Regions from separate parts of the Paeniglutamicibacter sp. GQ140 genome, predicted to be linked through region 2. Evidence: predicted binding sites of a transcription regulator. Region 2 holds the regulator's gene; the other holds the start of a gene.
The links. Region 2 encodes HspR, which represses chaperone genes until heat shock. Its sites were predicted from a motif close to AAGTTGAGTCNNNNNGACTCAACTT; they were not measured.
Positions count from the first base shown of each region.

Region 1: a site for HspR is predicted at 4,734-4,758, ahead of AC6CHY_RS15935 (ATP-dependent Clp protease ATP-binding subunit). Genes of this name have one in related genera too.

Region 1 covers NZ_JCAXDW010000012.1:94,428-103,134, forward strand. The annotation lists gene AC6CHY_RS15905 (SRPBCC family protein) at 1-4, opposite strand, end outside; gene AC6CHY_RS15910 (alkaline phosphatase D family protein) at 149-1,864, shown strand; gene AC6CHY_RS15915 (acyl-CoA thioesterase) at 1,887-2,840, opposite strand; gene AC6CHY_RS15920 (NAD(P)H-dependent oxidoreductase) at 2,982-3,536, opposite strand; gene AC6CHY_RS15925 (DUF8730 family Cys-rich protein) at 3,939-4,115, opposite strand; gene AC6CHY_RS15930 (metal-sensitive transcriptional regulator) at 4,276-4,533, shown strand; gene AC6CHY_RS15935 (ATP-dependent Clp protease ATP-binding subunit) at 4,774-7,326, shown strand; gene AC6CHY_RS15940 (matrixin family metalloprotease) at 7,446-8,417, shown strand.
Region 2 covers NZ_JCAXDW010000016.1:60,484-69,190, forward strand. The annotation lists gene AC6CHY_RS18145 (YceI family protein) at 1-121, opposite strand, end outside; gene AC6CHY_RS18150 (VOC family protein) at 425-892, opposite strand; gene AC6CHY_RS18155 (YccF domain-containing protein) at 1,188-1,595, opposite strand; gene AC6CHY_RS18160 (polysaccharide deacetylase family protein) at 1,885-3,285, shown strand; gene trmB (tRNA (guanosine(46)-N7)-methyltransferase TrmB) at 3,306-4,163, shown strand; gene AC6CHY_RS18170 (alpha/beta hydrolase) at 4,218-5,120, opposite strand; gene AC6CHY_RS18175 (heat shock protein transcriptional repressor HspR) at 5,157-5,588, opposite strand; gene AC6CHY_RS18180 (DnaJ C-terminal domain-containing protein) at 5,687-6,649, opposite strand; gene AC6CHY_RS18185 (nucleotide exchange factor GrpE) at 6,838-7,398, opposite strand; gene dnaK (molecular chaperone DnaK) at 7,413-8,707, opposite strand, start outside.

The sequences.
Region 1 (8,707 bases), on a different contig from region 2:
TCATCAGCCCATCCTATGCACCTCCCGGACCGCGCCGGGGCACATCGGACCGGGACAGGGGCCGTCCTGGCTTTCATGGGGGATCGGTCTATGCCGGAGGTTTCCGGTGTGCCATTCTGGGTTGACCGGCACCATTGGAGGGAACCCGATGAGCACTGGAACCACTGGCCAGGAGCCGTCCCGGGGCCTGCTGCTCGGCCCGCTGCTTCGCCACGTGGACGAAACCAACGCGAGCATCTGGGTCGAAACCGCGATGGCCTGCACCGTCGAGGTCCGTTGCGGCGCGGAGGCCTGGCGCGCGGCGACCTTTGGCGCCCACGGACACCACTACGCCCTGGTCGAGGTCTCGGGGTTGGAGCCGGGCAGCGTGTGCCCCTACACCGTGCACCTGGACGGGGTGCCGGTCTGGCCCCTGAGGGACGGCTTCCCCGACTCGATGATCGCCACCCTGGACCCGGGTCGGGCGCCGCGGCTGGCCTTCGGCTCCTGCCGCACCAGCATTCCGCACGACGAAGCCGGCAACCGCACCCACGGAATCGACGCGATGCGTGCCTATGCGCTGTCCATGGCGGCGCCCGGGCACGGCCGCTGGCCCGATGCGGTGCTGTTCCTCGGCGACCAGGTCTATGCCGACTCGACCAGCCTGGAAATGCAGGAGTTCATCCGCAGGCGGCGCGACATCAAGGAGGAACCCGGCGCCGAGCTGAAGGACTTCGAGGAATACGCCCACCTGTACCGCCTGGCCTGGTCGGACCCGGCCAACCGCTGGCTGTTCTCGACGCTGCCCAGCGCCATGATCTTCGACGACCACGACATCCGCGACGACTGGAACTCCTCCATCAGCTCCAAGCGCGAGATTGAGCAGACCACATGGTGGCACGAGCGCCTCGTCTCCGGGCTCGGTTCGTACTGGATCTACCAGCACCTCGGCAACCTCTCGCCCGGCCAACGGGCGGAAGACCCGTTGTGGCGGCTCGTCGCGGACCATACGGGTCCCGGAGAGCTGGATCTGGGCCCGGAACTGGTCGCATTCGCCGAGCGCGTCGACGCCGAACCCGAAAGCCACCGCTGGAGCTACTGCCGGGACTGGGGCGGGGTGCGCCTGGTCGTACTCGACTCGCGGGCCGCACGCAGGCTCGACCCCGAGCAGCGCGCCATGCTGGACCCGGGGGAACTTGCCTGGCTCGATGAGCGGATGCGCGGCGGCTTCAACCACCTGCTCATCGGCACCTCGCTGCCCTTCCTGTTGCCCATGGGCCTGCACCACGTCGAGTCCTGGGACGAGGCGATCTCCAGTTCAGGGCGGGGGCGGCCGGGGGCGTGGCTGGGCGAGCGGCTGCGCCGCAAGCTTGACCTTGAGCACTGGGCGGCGTTCCAGCGTTCCTTCCAGGAGGTGGCTCGCATCGTCACCGAGGTCGCCGACGGCAAGCGCGGACCCGCGCCGCAGACCGTCACGTTCCTCTCGGGGGACGTGCACTTCTCCTACGTGTCGGAGATCGAACGCGGGCACGGCAGCCGGATCCTGCAGGCCGTCTGCTCCCCGATCCGCAACCCGCTGCCCCGGTTCCTGCGCTACTTTGCCGCGGCCCTTGCCTTTGGTCCCGCGGTCCCCTTTGGGGCCTGGATGGCGCGCCGGACACACGTGCCAAGCCCTCCCTTTGAGTGGGACCTGATCAAGGGCCCCTGGTTCGACAACAACCTGGCCATCCTCGAGGACACCGGCGACGGGCTGGCGCTGAACTGGTTTACCGGGGTGGCGCGGGACGGGGACCCTGCACACCCCGGGTTGAAGACTGTCGCCGTCGCCTCCCTCGCCGCCCGCCGGGACGAGCCGCATCGGGAGGATTCGCCGGAACCGGCGTAAACGCCGCCGGGCCGCGCCGGCCTCAGTAGACCCGGGCCGTGGCGAATTGCAGGGGGCTCAGTTCCGCCCGCCGCCGGACCAGGTCCACGGCGTGCGCATCAAGCCGACGGTCCTCCTCGCTGGCGGGCACCAGCTGCCGCACCTCGGAAGCGCGGCCGGAGTCGTCGCGGGTGACGAAGATGGTCATGCACTGGGTGGTGTCGCGCCACTGCGTTTCGCGGGGGTCCCGGGCGCGCACGTGCACGGCGATGTGCATCGAATGCGGGCCGGTGTGGATCAGCCGCGCCTCGAGCTCGACGATGTCGCCGATGTGGATGGGGTTCATGAAGTGGATGCCCCCGGAGTAGACGGCCACCGCATCGTCGCCGCACCAGCCCATGGCGCAGGCCCGCGCCACCTCGTCGATCCAGCGCATGACGATCCCGCCGTGCGCATTCCCGCCCCAGTTCACGTCGGTCGGGGAGGCCAGGAACCTGAACCTCTCCCGCGGCGCGGTGCCCGCATCCGTGTACTCCTGGGCCAGCATGGCGTCGCGGATCTCGGCACGCGCGGCCACGCGGGCCGCGGCCCCCTGGGCCAGCTGGGCTGCCTCGGCGTCGGCTGGCTCCCACGGCGGCACCGCCTTGGCGCGGCGGTTCTCGTCCATCGCCACGAAGACCAGGATGCAGTCCATGGCCGGCCTGAAGACCCGTTCGCGCACGTCGGCGGCGTCGACGGTGACCACCACCTGCATGCTGCTGCGCCCGGTGTGCACAATCCGGGCGGTGACCTCGATCAGGTCGCCGTTTTCGATGGGCCGGGTGAAGTGGACGTTCCCGACGTAGGCGGTGACGCAGTACCCGCCGGAATAGCCGACCGCGCAGGCGTACCCTGCCTTGTCGATCCACTCGAGCACCCGTCCGGCCTGGACCGTGAGCCCGTCTTCGGAAACATCGGTCGGGGCGGCGAGGAAACGCAGCGTCATGACGTCGTTCATGTGCCAATACTAGCCACGCCCGCGGAACCGCGTCGGTCCACCATACCTGCGCCGAAGACGCTTGTGGCCGGCACCTTGGGGATAAGGTGCCGGCCACTGGCGTGGTTCATCGCCCCGGAGGGGGGCAACGGGATGTGGGAACTAGTTGCTTTCGGCGGCGGCGCGGATGCCTTCGAGCACGGCTGCGACCTGGCCCACGACCTCGGCGTCGTCGTTCGGGTGGGTCTCGGCAAAGCGGACCAGCGAACCCGGGATGGAGAGCTTGACGTCTTCCAGCACGGTGGCGCCGGCGATGCCGACGGCCTTGCGGGCCTCGTCCTGGGCCCACACGCCGCCGAACTGGCCGTAGGCGGTGCCGATGACGGCGGCCGGCTTGCCGAAGACGGCGCCGGCACCCATCGGGCGGGAGAGCCAGTCGATGGCGTTCTTCAGCACTGCAGGCATGGTGCCGTTGTACTCCGGGGAGACCAGCAGCAGGGCGTCGGCCGCACCGGCGGCTTCGCGCAGGGCGACAGCGGCCGCCGGAACCTGGCCCTCGACGTCGATGTCCTCGTTGTAGAACGGAATGTCCTCGATGCCGGAGTAGATGTTCACCTCGACGCCCTCGGGAGCGTTCGCGGAGGTCGCCTCGGCCAGCTGCTGGTTGGTGGAACCGTTGCGGAGGGATCCGACGAGGGTAAGGACTGTGGTTGCCATGGGGAGAGTCTCCTGTTTCGGGGGCTGTGCTTGATACGTCAATCAAACTCAACCGCCCGCGGGGCACCCCCATTCCCGACCCGGAAGTGACGTGCGACACCATGCGCGCTGTTCGACGGCCACGCCGAAACCCTTTCACCAGGCAAGGGCGAATCTTTGCCTTCGGCAAAAAGCGCGCCAGCCGCTTCGTCGAGCGTGCAGTTCTTAGCCGGAGGGCCACCGCAATCCCCGGCCACACGGAGGGCGTCCACCGCAACGATGTCCCGGCGCCCGGAACGCCAGCGAGACGGCCACCCTGTGCGATAGCCACGTCCCAAACGCACGCCACGGGCAGCGCTTCGCAGCGGGCACCCACAACTTCCCGCGCCCGGGTCGTGACTCCAGGCCGCCGAATGCCCCGGACTATCGGCCGATAAGGCGCGCGAAAAAGCCCTTGGCGGCGCCCTTCTTCGCGGACCGGTTCGCATCGCAGGAGCAGCGGTCGGCCCGAGGCACGTTCACCATGACCTGCTTGACATGCTGGCCGCAACCAGCCCAAGTGGCCTTTCCGCACTTGCGGCACTTGACTACTCGACACATGCAATTGCTCCTTGTTTCCAGGGTTCAGGCCAGGGCCAAACGCCCTGACATGTCCGAGTGTTTCATACCCCCAGGGGTATAGAAAATCGCGGACTGCCGGGAATGTTGAAACCCCCGGGGGTATAGGATGGGGAAGTCGACCACCCAGGAGGAACCTGTCATGCAGTTGGATTCTGACACCATGAGACCGGCAATCAACAGACTCAAAAGAGCCCAAGGCCAACTCAACGCCGTGATCCGCATGCTCGAAGAAGGCAGCGACTGCCGCGACGTGGTCACACAACTTTCCGCCGCCTCCAAGGCGATCGACCGCGCCGGATTCTCCATCATCGCCACCGGGCTGGAGCAGTGCCTCTCCAGCGAGAACCCCGCGGCCGACCGGGTCGACATGGAAAAGCTTTTCCTCACCCTGGCATAGCAAGGATCGCGCCGGCACGGCGGGCCCCGAACGGATGGAATTCATCGGCACCGGGCATATACATCCGTCGACCGACCGCTTTGCGCCCGGCGAATCCGCAAGGGCCGGGCACTCCGGCGCGCACCGCCCCTTCGTCTCGCCGTGGGCGAACACGACCCCTCCGGGTTGATGCACGGGAATAATCTGTTGGCATCCGCGTTAACTTGAGTCGATGGCACTCAAGTATCCATAGGAGGAAACATGCCAGCATTTTTTGGCCCGTCAGGCGCCGGCAACGGCTCTTTCGAGGATTTCCTGGCGCGCTATCTGCAAGGACAGCGCACCAGCCGCCTCGGGCGCCCCATTGACATCACCCGGTTGCTTAGCCGCCATACACACGAGGTGTTGACCCGTGCAGCGCAATTCGCCGTCGAACACGGACACACCGACATCGACGCGCTTCATCTGCTGCGCGTGATGCTCGAGACCGAGCCCGTCGGCGAGGCCCTGCGCCGCTCGGGTGCCGACGCCGCGGCAATCGCCCGCGACGCCGAACAGCGCCTGCCCGAATCCGGGCCGCGACACAACGAATCGGCCCCCGCCCTGACGTCCTCCGCCCAGCGCGCCCTGCTGGACGCCTACCAGGTGGCCCGCGCCTTCGGCTCCACCTACATTGATCCGGAACACCTGTTCCTGGCCTTCGTGCTTAACACCGAGTCCCCCGCAGGGCAGGTGCTGGGCGCGGCCGGGGTCACGCCTCAGTCCCTGCAGGCCGCCGCCGAGGGCGCCGAACAGCCGGCCTCGGGCACGGCACCGCAGAAGCCCGCCGAGGAAGGCACACCCGTCAAGGGCCAGACGCCGCTGCTCGAGAAGTTCGGCATGGACCTGACCGCCCGTGCCGCGGCGGACGGGCTCGACCCGGTGATCGGCCGCACCGAGGAGATCGAGCAGGCCATCGAGATCCTGGCCCGCCGGACCAAGAACAACCCGGTGCTGATCGGCGAGGCCGGCGTCGGCAAGACCGCCGTCGTGGAGGGCCTGGCCCGCGCCATCGTCGCCGGCGAGGTCCCGGCGCAGCTGTCGGGCAAGCGCGTGGTCGCGCTCGACCTGCCGGCCATGGTTGCCGGGACCCGCTACCGGGGCGACTTCGAGGAACGGCTCACCCAGGTGATGGACGAGATCGCCGCGCAGGACGGGGAAGTGATCGTCTTCATCGACGAGCTGCACACCGTGGTCGGCGCCGGCGGCGGGGGCGAGGGCTCCATGGACGCGGGCAACATCCTCAAGCCGCGGCTGGCCCGCGGCGAGCTGCACCTCATCGGCGCCACCACGCTGGCCGAGTACCGCAAGGTGGAGAAGGACCCGGCCCTGGAGCGCCGCTTCCAGCCCGTGACCATCGGCGAGCCCTCGGTCGAGGACGCCGTGGCGATCCTGCACGGGCTCAAGGACAGGTACGCCCGGCACCACCAGGTCACCTACACCGACGGGGCGATCCGTGCCGCGGTCGAGATGTCGGCCCGCTACGTGACCGACAGGTTCCTGCCGGACAAGGCGATCGACCTGATCGACACCGCAGGTGCCCGGCTGGGCCTGAAACGCGGCCCCGGCGTGGACACCGAGTCCCTGGAGTCGCGGATCGCCGAGCTCGGCGCGGCCAAGGACCGGGCCGTGGCCCAGGAGCGCTACGAGGACGCCTCGAAGCTGCGCGACGAGGCCGAGGAACTGGGCGCCCGCCTGGCCGAGGCACGGGAGGGCGGCGCCGACACCGCGGCGGCGGTGGTCGACGAAACCCAGATCGCCGAGGTCATCTCCCGCGCCACCGGCATCCCCGCCGCGCGGCTGACCGAGGACGACAAGTCACGCCTGGCCCGGCTCGAGGACGAGCTCCACGAGCGAGTCGTCGGCCAGGACGATGCCGTGGCCGCCGTGGCCAAGGCCGTGCGGCGCTCCCGCACTGGCCTGGGCGACGAGGGGCGCCCGGTCGGCAGCTTCCTCTTCCTGGGCCCCACGGGCGTGGGAAAGACGGAGCTGGCCAAGGCGCTGGCCGCGTCGCTCTTCGGCGACCAGTCTGCCATGGTCAGGTTCGACATGAGCGAGTTCGGCGAGCGCCACACGGTCTCCCGCCTGGTCGGCGCCCCTCCGGGGTACGTCGGCTACGACGAGGCCGGGCAGCTGACCGAGCGCGTGCGCCGCCGCCCCTACTCGGTGGTGCTGCTGGACGAGGTGGAGAAGGCGCACCCCGACGTGTTCAACCTGCTGCTGCAGGTGCTCGACGACGGCCGGCTCACCGACGGGCAGGGCCGCACCGTGGACTTCCGCAACACGGTCATCATCATGACCTCCAACCTGGGATCGGAGTTCCTGGCCAGCCGCGGCGCCCCGCTGGGCTTCGGTTCCGATTCCGGGGCCGGGTCCGAGCGCGAGCTCCGCGCCAAGGTGATGGGCCGGCTGCGCGAGACCATGCGCCCGGAATTCCTGAACCGGATCGACGAGACGGTGCTCTTCCGCAAGCTGGAGGCCGGGCAGCTGCGGGAGATCGTGCGGCTGCAGCTGCGCCGCACCGAGGCCCGGCTCGCCGCCCACGGCATCGGCCTGGAGGTCGACGAGGCAGCGGTCGGCTGGATCGCGCAGGAGGGCCACGAACCGGAGTTCGGCGCCCGCCCGCTGCGCCGGGTGATCCAGCGCGAGCTCGACGACAAGGTCGCGGACCTGCTGGTCAGCGACGAGCTGGCCGGCGGCGGGACCGTGGAGGTCACCGCCGACGGGTCGGGCCTGCGGGTCGCGGCACGCCGGGAGGCGGCGCTCGCGGCGTAGCCGTCGACGGACCGGGGGCGGGAAGTTCATTCCCGCCCCCGGTTTTTCGCATTTTTCGGCCTATGCTTGGGTGGTGTGGGGCTGGGGAGTCCCGCACGGGCACCAACCTTGGGGGAACAATGCCGCACGAACCACAGTGGAACCACGATGCCGACTCCGCGAAACGGGGTCCGCATCCGCGCACCGCGCCCAGCGGAAGGGTCCCGCAATGGGTCCTTGACCAGGATGCACGCCGTGCCGAGGCACTGGTTTTCGGTGCCCGCGCCACCGCCCCGCCGAAGCCTTCCAGACGGCGGAAATCCCGGCGCGGTCGCGGCCCGAACCTGTGGCTCGTCATCGCAGTTCTGGTGGGGCTCTATTACAGCCCCGGGGTCCTCGAGCGGCACATCATGCCGGCGATTACGCCGCTGGTTCCCGGCTCCAATGTTCCGCCGCGCGGGGTCGAGGCGGCGGCGGATCCCCTGGGCAGGCCGCCGGCGGGCACCGGCTCCGGCTCGTTCCGACTGCAGGAGTCTCCCGATCCCAATCAGGACTTCGTCGCCTACGACCCCTGCCGCCCCATCCACTATGTGATCCGTCCGGAGAATTCCCCGGCCGGCGGTGAGGCCCTGATCCACCAGGCTGTCGCCGAGATCTCCTCCGCCAGCGGCCTGCGCTTCGTCTACGACGGCCCCACCGCGGAGGGGCCAAGCAAGGAACGGGAAACCTACCAACCCGAGCGCTACGGCAAACGCTGGGCGCCGGTGCTGCTCACCTGGTCGGATCCCGAGGAAACCCCTGACCTGGCAGGCGACGTGGGTGGCCTTGGCGGAAGCGACTACGCCCATGTCCCCGGGCATCCCATCGTCTACGTGGCCGGCCAGGTCGTGCTGGATGCACCGGGGCTGGCCCCGATCCTGGGGTACCCCGGAGGGCCCGAACTGATTCGTGCGGTCGTCATCCACGAGCTCGGGCACGTGCTGGGGCTCGACCATGTCGATGACCCTGGCCAGCTGATGTACGGCGGCAGTAACGACCGCGCGAAGCTGGCGGACGGGGACCGGGCCGGCCTTGCCCTGCTGGGCACCGGCGCCTGCGTGCCGCAACTATAGACACCCTCCATCAGCCGCAGGAGGGAACCCTTCGACCCGGATCTGGAACTCTGCCATTGGTGCGGACGGATCCAGCGGGCACGCCGAAAACTTTTTTGGCATCGAAATCCGGTCCCCAAAGGTACGCTCGAATCTGTCGGGCCTGAACCTCAAGTGACGGCCTGACCAGTGGCTAACCCCTGGGAGGCGGTCTAAGGGCAAGCCGGGGACGCAGGTGCCCACGGGCATCCAGGCACCGTGGGCCCCGACCCGTGCCTCGCTTCATCGCCGCCAGCAGCTTCCTGCGCTTT
Region 2 (8,707 bases):
CCACCTCGTTGAAGGCGCCGCGCACCTTCGTCACCATCGCATGGCGGGCGTTAAAGCCGATGCGGGTGTGCCCGGGATCAAATCTCCACGTCCCCGCGTAGGCTGGATCGAGCTGGGTCATCATTCCCCCTCGGGTGCAGTACGAGTCGCCTAGTCCCCCCGGCTGATGCTTACACTACCAATGCATTGGCCAGCAGTCTCCAGTAGCACCTGATGATTTTTGGTGCATTTGCAGCTCATTCCCGGCAGCCCGGCAACCGGCGGCGTTGCCGCGGCCCCATGTGGCAGGCCATAGCTCCATCCAGGCATTACACGGCCGTGCGAGGTCGCCGCGACACGCTTCGGAAAGGACACCGACTGAGATACCCGGGGCGAGCTATTGAACGGGATGACCGTCGGCTCCACCGACTCGACGCATGCGCGGCTATCCCCTGGCGGCGGCTTCAAGGACTGCGATATCCAGCTTCTTCATGGGCATGAATGCCTCGGTCACGCGACGGGAAACCTCCGGATCTGGATCGCCGAGCAATTCGACCATGCGCACCGGAACCACCTGCCAGGACACGCCAAAGCGGTCTTTCAGCCATCCGCACTGGCTTTCCTCTCCCCCGGCGGTGAGCTTGTCCCAGAAGTAGTCGACCTCAACCTGGTCCTCGCACATGATCTGGAACGAGATGGCCTCGTTGAACTTGAACAGGGGCCCGCCGTTCAGGGCAACGAAAGGGCGCCCGTCGAGATTGAATTCCACGGTGAGCGGCTCGTTCGTCGGGTTCCCCTCCGTGTCCAGGTCGAGTTGGGAGACAATTCGGGAATTCGGAAAAATTCCTGTGTAGAACCGGGCTGCTTCCAGCCCCTGTCCGTCAAACCACAGGCAGTTAATCAGGTCTTTCATAAGGTGGCCTCATCCGGTAGGCGTTTGGCATTGACTCCGACACCCAAAGACTAGAAATCGCTCGGCCAAGATGCAAGGTTTCGATGAGACCCAACAAAAGGGCCTTGCCGGCAGGCAGGGAATGGCGGGTATCTTCCATATGGGGCACCACCCCTGTTTCACGGGCGCTTTGGATGAGGCATTGCCCCGGATGACGCGGGCACCTTGACGGCAATGCGGGCGGCACGGATATTCGGGGTGAAAACCCGCCGTCCCATGGCAGTGGACCTCGGCAATGGCAGGCCGCGCGATCGGCCTAGCGTGACATTGGCATGTATTGGCTGCTCGGAACGATTTCCTTGCCCAGCGGCATGAGGGAAATCGGGATCATCTTCAGGTTGGCGAGGCCCAGCGGGATGCCCACGATGCTCACGAACATGGGGATTGCGGTCAGCACATGGCCGATGGCGATCCAGATGCCGGCCACCAGGACCCAGATGACATTTCCTATGGTTGAAAACGCACCTACTCTGCCGCGGTCCACCACGGTGCGCCCGAACGGCCAGAGCGCGTAAAGGGCAATGCGGAATGATGCAATTCCGAAGGGGATCGTGACAATGAGCAGGCAGCAAATGATGCCGGCCAGTACATAACCGGCGGCCAGCCAGATGCCGCCAAAAACAAGCCAGATGACGTTCAGGACCACGGAGAGAGTGTTTCGCATACCTCAAGTCTCTCCCACGGACCGGGGGCGCACCATGGGGTATCACCCTGAGCGAGCCCCCAGATGTTTGATAACGCTTTCTAACGATTCGTGCAGAAGCCCCCGGGGATTCGATTGGCGCACGCCAAACGGGCAAGATTATTGGATGCCGTCTGCGTTAGGTCAAAAATCTTCACTGCTCATCTCCGGAATCCTCTGCACCGTTTTCCTGGCAGGCTGCGCACCGATACCCGGATCGCCCCAATTCCCGTCGGCCCCGTCTCACGATTCCGGCGCCGCTTCTTCCGCGATGGACCGCCAGAACACCGACTCGCTGCCAATTTCGCTGGTGCCTGATTTGGAGGTTGTGGCGCAATCCGACGAACACCGGCGCATCTACACAAGGCATTTCGAGGTGCCCTCGGTCCCGGAGGCAACCCGGGTTCAGCGAGAACTGGTGAAGGACGAAGTCGAAGCCTTCAAGGGCGCAAACGTTCCAGACGTATCCACCGGCACTTTCCCCGTGGCGGAACTGAATTTGCGCAGCCACCTCACTGCCCTTTCCGGCCAGGTAATGGCCATCAGGGTCAATACCTACGAGTCATCGGGCACCGGCGGCGGGACGAGATACCTGACGCAGTGGTTCGCTCTGGGCGGCCCACGCGTCCTGGGAACCAGGGACCTGTTCGACAGCGACGATGACTGGGCGGAATTCAAGGAATTCGTTCTCCAGGCCGCGACCAGCGACACACTGGTCCTCACCGGGAGCCTCCGCGAGCTGGACGATTCCCTGCTGGACTCGGTGAACTTTGATGCGCAGGGCAACGCGTTGGTTGAGTTCGACGACAACAGTCTGGGCGCGGGCACCATCGGTCCCGTCACCGTGACGGTTGCGGCCGAACAGGTCTCGGCCCTGCTCTCGGACTTCGGCGCGTTGGCCCGCACCGCGTCGATGTCCCCGAGCCCACGGATCCAGCCGGGCCAATCGCAGGACGCCGTTGCACCCGAGGCCGGACGCTCCCGGTCCCAAGAGCCCGGCCCTCCATCGTCACGACGCGGCATCGACTGCCGGACGGAAAAATGTGTTGCCCTGACATTTGACGACGGACCGGGCCCGAAGACCGGGGCATTGCTCGATTCCCTGCGGCGGGGGGACGCGCCCTCCACGTTCTTTGTCACCGGCCCCAATGCCATGCTCCGCCCTGACATGCTGCAGCGCATGGCGTCCGAGGGACACGAGATCGGCAACCACACCTGGAACCACCGTTCGCTTACCTCACTGTCCTCGGCCCAGATCAGGAGTGAGATTGACCGCACCAACGACATGATCTCCCGGGCCGTCAACCAGCCGGCGACGTTGATGCGCCCTCCCTTCGGTGCGCACAATTCCATTAGCGACAGGCTGGCCAGCACCCCGGTCATCCTGTGGGACGTCGACACCTTGGACTGGAAGCACCGCAACACCGAAAAAGTGGTGGACGCCGCGATTAAGCAGACCAGGCCGGGGTCGATCGTGCTGATGCACGACATCCACCCCAGCACCGTCGCCGCCGTGCCGAGGATCCTTTCGGGCCTGAAGGACAAGGGATACACCTTTGTCACCGTCACCGAGCTCATGGGGCCCGCAGGTCTCGAGGCCGGGGAATCCTATGCCCACGCGCCGCGGCCGGCGAAGCCGGACAACTGGGAGACAGGGAAAGCCGGACGCTGAAGTTCGCTAACCTTAACTGCATGAGCCTTCCCCCAGAGCGCAAGATGCCGATTAGCGGCCGCGCCGTCGACGACCTCAGCTTTTACCAATCCGAACCCGTGTCTTTTGTTCGCCGCGGGAGCCGCTTGCACGGTCGTCGCGCCGACGCCTGGGAGCGGACGGCCAGCAAGTACATTATCGATCCCCCGCGGGACCGGACCGACACCTCGGTGGGCGAAGGCTTCACCTTCGATCCCCAGGAGATCTACGGCCGCCGGGCACCGCTGATCGTTGAGATCGGCTCGGGGCTGGGCGAGGCCATGGCCTTTGCCGCCAGCCGGAACCGTGAGACGGATTTCCTCGCGGTGGAGGTGTACCGACCCGGGCTGGCAGCGCTGATGGTGCGCGTGGAAAACAACGAACTGACCAACGTGCGCGCGGTGCAGGCAAACGCACCGGAGGCCCTGGACTCCATGCTCCCGGCAGGCTCCGCCTCCGAGATCTGGATCTTCTTCTCCGATCCGTGGCACAAGATCCGCCATCACAAGCGCCGGCTCATCAAGGACACGTTCCTGCCCAAGCTTGAACGAGTCCTGGAGCCCGGTGGGGTTGTTCGACTGGCCACCGACTGGTCCAACTACGCGGAGCAGATGCGCGATGTCTTTGACGCGTCACCCGCATTCACCAACCTGCACCCGGGCGAGCTGTCCGGCGAGGACAGCAATCTCACCAAGGTTCGCCGCCTGGGCCTGGAAAAAGACGACAAGGACCCGGGATTCATCGACGAACTCGGTGGCTGGGCACCGCGCTTCGAGGGCCGCACCCTGACCAGCTTCGAGGGCAAGGCGCTGAAAGCCGGACGCCTGATCTTTGACCTGGCGTACCGCAAGGCCCTGTAGGCACAACGATCGGCGGGGCGGTGTCGGGCCAGGGCACGGCGCCGCCCCGGGCCATTAAGGCAGGGGCGGCTGTCCGGTGGTGATCAGCGCAAGGTTGCGCAGCGAAAGCGTGCCGGGGTCCCGGTAGCCCCACGCCGGGGACAAGACATCGTCCCGGAACCGGGAGGTGTTGTGGCCCGTGGCCGCATGCAGTCCCAGCGCCGGTTCCGCGCCGACATTGAACCCGTGGCCGGAAAGCAGTTTGCGTCCGGAGAGCGTGCGACCGATCCACGCCAGGCAATCCCCCGCGGCGATGGCCTCGTAGATGTTCGGCTCCGGCACGTTGAGCCGGCCCGGCTCCCGGGAGACGTGCCGGGGAATCCCGGCCGAGCCGATCATGGCCAGCGCCTGCGCCCGGAGGCCGTACCCGGATTCCGCATCAAGCACCTGCGCTGCCAGCGTCGCCGCATAGGAGTGGGCCTCCACGGCCAGGTGGGGATTGTCGGGTCGCAGTCGGGCGAACGTGGCCAGGTCGTGCGCCAGCCGGTGCATGCCGCGCCGCGCGGCATGGTTCAGCAGGGCGCCTGCAAGGTTCGGGGTCCGATACCCCAGCCAGGCGACCACGGCGGGGTCGGGGACGCCGACCTTCCGCTGCTCCAGGTACAGCTGCCCGGCCTCGCGCACGCTGCCCCACAGGGCATTGCGGGCCCGGATCCCGGTCCCGGAGAGCTGGAACGTGACGTGGGTGGCGGTGTCCAGGTCGCCGACGGCTATGGCTGCCAGCGGCTCACGGGCGGAAAGGTCGAGGTAGAGCAATCGGCGGGCTGGGATGGCCGGATCCATGGAGCCGGGGCGCAGCGCATGTGCGGTGCCGTCCAGGCCCTGGCGGTGGGTCCTGCCCAGCCTGCCGCGGATTGCACACAATGCCTCGAAGCGGTCGTGTGCCTCGGCGGCGAGCCGGGCGTAGCCCTCACCCATGGGTCTTGATGCTTCCACGTGGGGGGTTCACGGCGGCTATTTGCCCCGCGGCTTCCACACCACCACGGCCTGGCTGCGGCCGCGCGGTCGTTGGCCCCGGGCCAGGGACACCACATCGCCGGTGCTGCCGGCGGCAAAGACTCGTCCGAGCCCGGCGGCCTGGTGGGCGCTGCGCAGGGCGAAGACCTCGTTGCTCAGTTCCCCGACCCGGGAACGCAGCGCGGCGACCTGGTTTTCCAGAGCCAGGATGCGCTTGATGCCCTCCAGGGAGACCCCGTCCTTGGACAGCCGCTGGATTTCACGTAGCAGCTCCACGTCGTGTTCCGAGTACCTGCGCTGCTTGCCGCCTTGGCGCGAGGGCGAGACCAGACCCAGGCGGTCATATTGGCGCAGCGTCTGGGGGTGCATGTCGGCCAGATCGGCTGCCACTGAAATGACGAAGATCGGCCTTAGTCGGTCATTGCCCATGATCCCTGCCTTTCAATCGTTTTCATCCACCGTAGCCAACTTCTTGGTAAGCCGAAGCGCCCCGTGCCGCTGGTGGGCGGCACGGGGCGTCACGGTGATTAGAGCGTTGCGCGCGCGAGCAGTCCCTCGCGCGGGTTCTCTGCCTTGGTTGCCTCCGCGAACGCCTCGACGGCCGCCTTGGCTTCCTTGGAGAGGTTCTGCGGAACCACCACGTCCAGGGTTACCAGCAGGTCACCCGTGGCCTTGGAGGTTTTCACGCCGCGTCCCTTCAGGCGCAGGGTGCGGCCATGTGAGGAGCCGGCCGGGACCTTCAGCTTGACGCTCTCGCCGGTCAGCGTGGGAACCTCGATCTGCCCGCCGAGGGCTGCCTCGTCAAAAGTCACCGGCACATGGATCCGGATGTTGTTGTCCTCGCGGATGAAGAACGGGTGCGGCTTGACGCTGACCTTGACGATCAGGTCCCCGGCGCCGGCGGCACCGGGCGCACCCTTCCCGCGGACGCGGACCGATTGCCCGTCCTTGATCCCTGCCGGAATCCGCACGTCGATGACCTCGCCGTTGGCCTCGCGCAGGCCGATGGTGGTTCCCTTCATGGAACCGGCGAAGGAGATCGTGGTGCTGGCTGTCCGGTCGGCGCCCTTGCGCGGTGTCTGCTGGCCAAAGCCGCCGAAACCGCCGCCCCCGAAGAGGTCTGCAAAATCCGGTGGCATCTGGCTGCCGCCGCCGCGGCGAGAGCCCCCGGTGTTGAAAAGGTTGGAGAAGACATCCTCGAAGCCGCCGTTGTCCGGTGCTCCGCCGTGACCGCCGGCACTGAACCGGGCCCCCGAGCCCATGGCGCGGATGGCGTCATACTGCTGGCGGTCCTCCGGGTCCGAAAGCACCGAATGTGCCTCGGTGATGTCCTTGAACCTTCGCTCGGACTCGGAATCGCCGGAGTTGGTGTCCGGGTGGTACTTGCGCGCCATCTTCCGGTACGCCTTCTTGATGTCCGCGTCGCTGGCGTCCTTGGAGACGCCAAGAATGGCGTAGAAATCTTTGTCGACCCAGTCCTGGCTTGCCACCGGGCGCCTCCTTTGCTGTAAAAATCCTTGTGGCTCACCCGCCGATCTGTCGTGGCGGGGAGAAATCCGTGATGTGGTGTCCACCAAGTATGCGGCGGATCGCCGGTTCCATCACTGGAAACGCTGCGAGCCGCCGCACCTTGGTGGGGGTGCGGCACCTGCATTTCTGCAGGTGCCGCCGTTGGTGACTATTCCCCGAGGGAGACGATCACCTGGGCCGCGCGGAGGATGCGCTCACCCTTCTTGAACCCCGGGCGCAGGACCTGCGCCACGTGGTCCGCCGGGATCTCGGCGTGCGGCTGCTGGATCAGTGCCTCATGCACGTTCGGGTCGAACTCCACGCCGGCCTCGTTGATGCGCTGAAGGCCGAGGCCCTCGAGCACCGCGTCGAGCTTGTTCGCGATCGAGGCGAACGGCCCGTCGACCAGGTCGCCGTGCAGGCGGGCCGCGTCGATGTCATCGAGGACCGGCAGCAGGTTGGTGATGACCGACTGGACGGCGACCTCGCGCGCCACGTCCCGGTCGCGCTCGACGCGCTTGCGGTAGTTGACGTATTCGGCCTGCAGGCGCAACAGGTCGTCGCGCAATTCGGCTTCCTTGTCGCTGACCGGGGTTTCTTCCCCGGCCTCGCTGCCTGCCTCGTTGAGGATGGCTTCGGCCTGGCTCAACGCGTCACCCGAGTCGTGGGCTTCGTCAACGGGAGTGACCTCTTCCTTGGAGGCACCCTCGTCGTGAGTTTCCTCTGACATGGTCGATGCGCCCCTTACTTCTTGACGTTTTCGTCGTCTTCGTCGATGACCTCGGCGTCGACGATGTCTTCGTCGGCGTTCGGTGCCTCGGCGTCGTCGGCCGCTGCTGCGCCCTCGGACTGCGCCTGCGAGTAGATTGCCTCGCCCAGCTTGGTCTGCGATGCCTGCAGCTTCTCGAACGCGGCCTTGACCTCGTCGTCGTTGTCCTGCTTCTCCAGGGCTGCCTTTAGCGCGTCGACGTCGGCCTGGACCTCGGTCTTGACCTCCTCGGGCAGCTTGTCGGCGTTGTCCTTGATGAGCTTGTCGACCGAGTAGGCGGACTGCTCGGCGGCGTTGCGGGTTTCGGCTGCCTCGCGGCGGGCCTTGTCCTCGGAGGCGTGCTCCTCGGCTTCACGGACCATGCGCTCGATGTCGTCCTTGGACAGAGCGGTGCCGCCGGTGATGGTCATCGACTGCTCAACCCCGGTGCCCTTGTCCTTGGCCGAAACGTGGACGATGCCGTTGGCGTCGATGTCGAAGGTGACCTCGACCTGCGGGATGCCGCGCGGCGCCGGGGCGATGCCAGTCAGCTCGAAGGTGCCCAGCGGCTTGTTGTCGCGGGTGAACTCGCGCTCGCCCTGGAAGACCTGGATGGAAACCGAGGGCTGGTTGTCCTCGGCGGTGGTGAAGGTCTCCGAGCGCTTGGTCGGGATGGCCGTGTTGCGCTCGATCAGCTTGGTCATCACACCGCCCTTGGTCTCGATGCCCAGGGACAGCGGGGTGACGTCGATGAGCAGCACGTCCTTGCGCTCGCCCTTCAGCACGCCGGCCTGCAGTGCAGCGCCCACGGCGACGACCTCGTCCGGGTTCACGCCCTTGTTGGCGTCCTTGCCGGCCAGTTCTTTGACCAGGTCGACTACTGCGGGCATGCGGGTGGAGCCGCCGACGAGGATCACGTGTGCGATGTCCGCGACCTTCACGCCGGCTTCGGCGATGACGTCCTTGAACGGCTTGCGGGTGCGCTCGAGCAGGTCGTTGGTCAGTTCCTGGAACTTGGCGCGGGAAAGGTGCTCGTCCAGGTGGACCGGGCCGTCGGCGGTGACCGAGAGGTACTGCAGGGAGATGTTGGTGGAGGTGGCCGAGGAGAGTTCCTTCTTGGCCTGCTCCGCTGCTTCCTTCAGGCGCTGCAGGGCGATCTTGTCCTTGGACAGGTCGGCGCCCTTCTGCTTGGCCTGGGCCAGCAGCCAGTCAACGACGCGCTGGTCCCAGTCGTCGCCGCCGAGGCGGTTGTCGCCCGAGGTGGCGCGCACCTGGATGGTGGAGAAGTCGT